One region of the Lactivibrio alcoholicus genome, then DNA from elsewhere that is predicted to be linked to it. Evidence: riboswitches for the same ligand, from Rfam matches in the RefSeq annotation. Region 1 holds a riboswitch; the other holds the start of a gene.
The links. Region 1 has a riboswitch for glycine ahead of ACZ5IU_RS10890 (lipoate--protein ligase). Riboswitches for the same ligand answer to the same signal wherever they lie in the genome.
Positions count from the first base shown of each region.

Region 1 (2,197 bases):
CTGAAGACGCCGGCCTTCATGACCGAGACGTCTTCCATTTCCTCCGGAACGACGAATTTGTGCGTGGACTGGATCTCGAGCGCCACTTCGGTTCCCTTCGGAGCCTCCATCTTTTCCGGCTTCAGAATCAGTTCGTGAGCGCCCGCCGCGCCGGCGATCCCCAGAAACGCCGCGACAGCGACCAGGACAATACATTTGCGGTTCATATCCGATTGCCTCCTCGAAAAAACGTTGTGTTCCCTCCGGATACCGGTGAACATTTCTTCCGGATATCGCGACGCACCCTCTCGGGTCCGGACTGCGCCATCCGGACGGATACGCGCGCCGCGGATTTCCGGCGTCTTGGAAACGTCATGCGTTCAGCTGAATACATAACACGAAAATATTAGAACGTAACACGAAAGCTGTCAAGGAACCGTCGTTATGTCGAGGAAGGTGGGAAAGGTAAATGCTTGACAACGAGCCCGTTGCGTTTATACTATCGTCACAATTCAATATCGGATGAACGTCGCACGAGAGACTCCCGGATACGGGAGGCGCCGAAGGGGCAAATTCCCTCAAGGGGACGGAAACTCTCAGGCTGAAGGAATGCGGCGGGACGCTCTTTGGAGTGCATATGGCGCACGACAGAGATTGCGGGGATTCTCCCGCGATTTCTGTCGTGTTTTTTTATTCCCGGGGGAGGGAAGCGAATGCAGCCACGCGTATCTGAGTTCGATCTATACTATCCATTTATAGTGCTTTTTGTAAACCTTCTGCAAATTTTTTGCCAATTAGTGAACGTATTGACTAATGGTATGGACAATGGTATCGTTTTCTCCAGAGGAATAGTGAAATGCTTCTCATGATTCGAGAGAGGGAGGGGAGCGAATGCAGCCGTTCACAAGCGAAATAGTCACATCTCCGTCGTTCGACCCCTGGACGAATCTCGCGCTCGAGGAATACTTGCTCGGCAGGATCCATGACGATTCCATGACCCTCTACCTCTGGCGCAACGAACATACCGTCGTCATCGGACGCAACCAGAACGCGTGGCGCGAGTGCCGGACGGAACTCCTCGAACTCGAGGGTGGCCGTCTCGCCCGACGGCTGTCGGGGGGAGGCGCGGTCTATCACGATCTCGGGAACTGCAACTTCACCTTTCTCGCTTCCCCGCGCTCCTACGACTTCGACAGACAGATCGGCGTCCTCGTGGAGGCGCTGCGCGATCTCGGAATTTCCGCCTCTTTCGGCGGCAGGAACGACATCTTCGTCGAGGGGCGCAAGATCTCCGGAAACGCCTTCTACCGGGGCAGGACGGGGCGCTATCACCACGGAACGATTCTGATGGACGTGGATATGGATCGCCTCACGCGCTACCTCCAGCCCTCGAAGGCGAAACTCGAAGCGAAGGGCGTCGCCTCCGTCCGCTCCCGCGTCGCAAATCTCCGCGAGTTCGTTCCATCCCTGTCCATGGACGACCTGCAGCACGCTCTTCGCACCGCGTTCCACAGGGAGTTCGGCGACGGACCGGAGCGTGACGCCGCGACGTTTCTCGCCGACCCGTCCATGCGCCGTCTGCGCGACACGTACGCGAGCAGGGAGTGGATCTACGGCAGAACTCCCGTTTTCGACGCGGAGATCGGCCGTCGCTTCGACTGGGGGGAACTTCAGATCTGCATGACCGTGGAGCGGGGCGTCATCAAGGAGTGTCGCGTCTTTTCCGACGCGATGGACGCCGACTTCATCGCACGCCTTGCCGAGCTCTTCCCCGGTGCGACGCCCGACGGAGCGTCCCTCGCGGCGCGCGTACGGGACTCGCAAAGCGCGCGTACGACACCAGAAACCGGCGATATTCTCTCTTGGCTCGAATCGGTCGAGAATGGTCTGATCTAGGACAGGAAAGACGTCACAAGGAGGGATCGACATGAGGAGAACACCGTTTTACGAACAGCACCTGGCGTCAGGCGGCAAGATGGTCGATTTCGGCGGATGGGAACTTCCCGTGCAGTACCCGACGGGCATCGTCGAGGAACACCGTCTGGTGCGGAAAGCAGCGGGACTCTTCGACGTCTCCCACATGGGAGAGATCTGGGTGGTCGGCGCGGACGCGGAAGACTGGGTCGACGGCATCGTCACGAACGACGTCAGGTCGATGCACGACGGACAGGTCATCTACGCCCAGATGTGCTACCCGAACGGCGGCGTGGTTGACGAC
Region 1 covers NZ_AP042471.1:2,368,867-2,371,063, forward strand. The annotation lists gene ACZ5IU_RS10885 (DUF4198 domain-containing protein) at 1-206, opposite strand, end outside; glycine riboswitch at 502-601, shown strand; gene ACZ5IU_RS10890 (lipoate--protein ligase) at 871-1,875, shown strand; gene gcvT (glycine cleavage system aminomethyltransferase GcvT) at 1,907-2,197, shown strand, end outside.

Region 2 (2,197 bases), 1.3 Mb from region 1:
GGGAAGAAGGCGCCAATTCTTCTCTCTCGAAAAGGGCTCGCGCGGCGGCGACGCAGAGGTCGAGAGACGTCGTCGTTCCCTCCGTGGCGATCCGCCTCTTCTCGACGCCAGTCGTAACGACGACCGATTCGACGTCTTTGCCGTAGAGCGATCTTCCGAATTCGCGGTTGTCGATTTCTCGTTCGGGGACACAGGCCGAAACGCCGAGAACCGAAACCCCCCGGACCGAAGCTCTCATCGGGACTCCTCCGATGCCATCGCGACCATGTCGGAAACGCCCCGGATATCCGCGATTTTTTCAAGCGGCAGGTTGATCCCAAGTTCGTCGAGGGCCATGACAATCTGGAGCATCTTGAGTGATGTCCATTCGGGAACGTCGGTTCTGAGCGTCGTCAATGAAACGGGACATTCGAGAATTTCTCCGACGGTCTTCAGAATGACGGCTTCCGTTTGGTTCATTTCACTCCGCTCGCTTTGAGGGGCGCGTCGGGAAGCGCCAGTGAATAGAGTTCTCCCAGAGTATCGAGGGATGTGAAATGGTCGGGGTCAAGCGAGACTCCGAAAGAGTCTTCAAGGAAAATGATCATGGCGAACCCCGTCATGGAGGACCACGTGTCCGTGACGTCACGGAATCTCGTCTCCGCGGAAAGCGAAGCCGCGTCGACCTCGAGGATTTCGGCGATACCTTCGAAAAAGCGTTCCTGTGTCAAAAAGGATTCCACCTCACTGTCAGCCGCGTACATAACGAACGTGATTATAGCAAATCCGCGACGGGTTCCCGACATTGTCGAACGGTTCACATGTACTTGACGAAAACCCCGCTTCGTGTAGAATTTCAGCTGAATGTCCGGTTGAAAGCCGTAAGAGAGTGCCCGAACGGAAAGTGCGTCCGGGACGCCGAAGGGGCAACGCTTCGTCAGCAAGCGGAGAGCTGAAACTCTCAGGCAAAAGGATTACGGCTGGACGGGTCTCTGGAGCGCCATTGACAGAGATGCTTCAATCGCTGCGAATGAGGAGGCAGTGTATTGAGCAGCCGATGTCTTTTGGTGTCCAATAATGTATCGTATAAGGGCCGTGTCGACGAGATCGATTTCGTCGAAGGCTCTTCGTTTGATGTTCTCATCCGGGTCCGTGATTACGTCCATAAGGGTGCGGAAATTTTGACGCATCCGTTGTGCGGAAACTTGCGCCCCTACCAGCAGCCGTATCGTTCCGTCGTCCTTCGGATCTTTTCCGATCCCCATCCTGTCGACGAATACTCTCTTTCTCTGATCGAAAACGCTCTTGGAATCTATCGGTCGTGTTTCGAACGTCTCGCGCGTGCGGATTCGCTGCCGGACTTCATCGCGTCCGATTACGCCTTTGTCGAGTCCGAACTGATGCGGAGCAGTCTCGAAAGCCTGGGACTCCTGCGTTCCGGTGTGACGATGATTCCGAAAGGAGGTGAACCGACAAATGATTGAACTTACCAAGGACAACTTCGATGCGGAGGTCAAGGAAAGTACGCTCCCGGTGCTCGTCGATTTCTGGGGGCCGAAGTGCGGTCCCTGTATGGCGCTTCTTCCGAACGTCCACAAAATGGCCGAGGAGTACGAAGGAAAGGTGAAATTCACTTCGGTGAACGTTTCCGAAAACCGTCGCGTGGCCATTGCGAACAAAGTCATGGGGCTTCCCACATTTCTTTTCTGGAAGGGAGGTGCCGAGGTCGCGCGCATCAGCGGTCCGGACGTGACCCTCGAAAAGATTCGGGAAAACGTCGAGGCTCTTCTGTAACTGCAGGAGAACAAAGGGGGGAATTGCATTGAAACTTGAACTGCACAAGGTACACGTAACGAAACTCGCGTGGGGAAACAAGACGCACGTCGAAAAGGGCGTTCTTCATGTCAACAAGGAAGAGCTCGTGAAGCTGCTTTCCGCGGACGAGCGTCTCGCCAAGGTTGACATCGCGTTTGCGATGCCCGGCGAAAGTGTCCGAATTCTTCCGGTCAAGGATGTCATCGAACCCCGCTTCAAGCTCGAGGGCTCCGGTCAGGTCTTCCCTGGAATGGTCAGCGACGTCGAAACGGTCGGCGAGGGAAAGACGCTCGTCCTGAAAGGCGCCGCGGTCGTGACGACCGGCCAGATCGTCCGGTTCCAGGAAGGTATCATCGATATGCAGGGACCGGGCGCGGAGTACACGCCGTATTCGAAGACGAAC
Region 2 covers NZ_AP042471.1:165,097-167,293, reverse strand. The annotation lists gene ACZ5IU_RS00870 (3-oxoacyl-ACP synthase III family protein) at 1-238, opposite strand, end outside; gene ACZ5IU_RS00865 (acyl carrier protein) at 235-459, opposite strand; gene ACZ5IU_RS00860 (acyl carrier protein) at 456-710, opposite strand; glycine riboswitch at 852-966, shown strand; gene ACZ5IU_RS00855 (GrdX family protein) at 1,026-1,463, shown strand; gene ACZ5IU_RS00850 (thioredoxin family protein) at 1,456-1,773, shown strand; gene ACZ5IU_RS00845 (glycine/sarcosine/betaine reductase component B subunit) at 1,802-2,197, shown strand, end outside.
Region 2: linked by a shared signal. The riboswitch ahead of ACZ5IU_RS00855 (GrdX family protein) and the one ahead of ACZ5IU_RS10890 (lipoate--protein ligase) in region 1 are both predicted to bind glycine.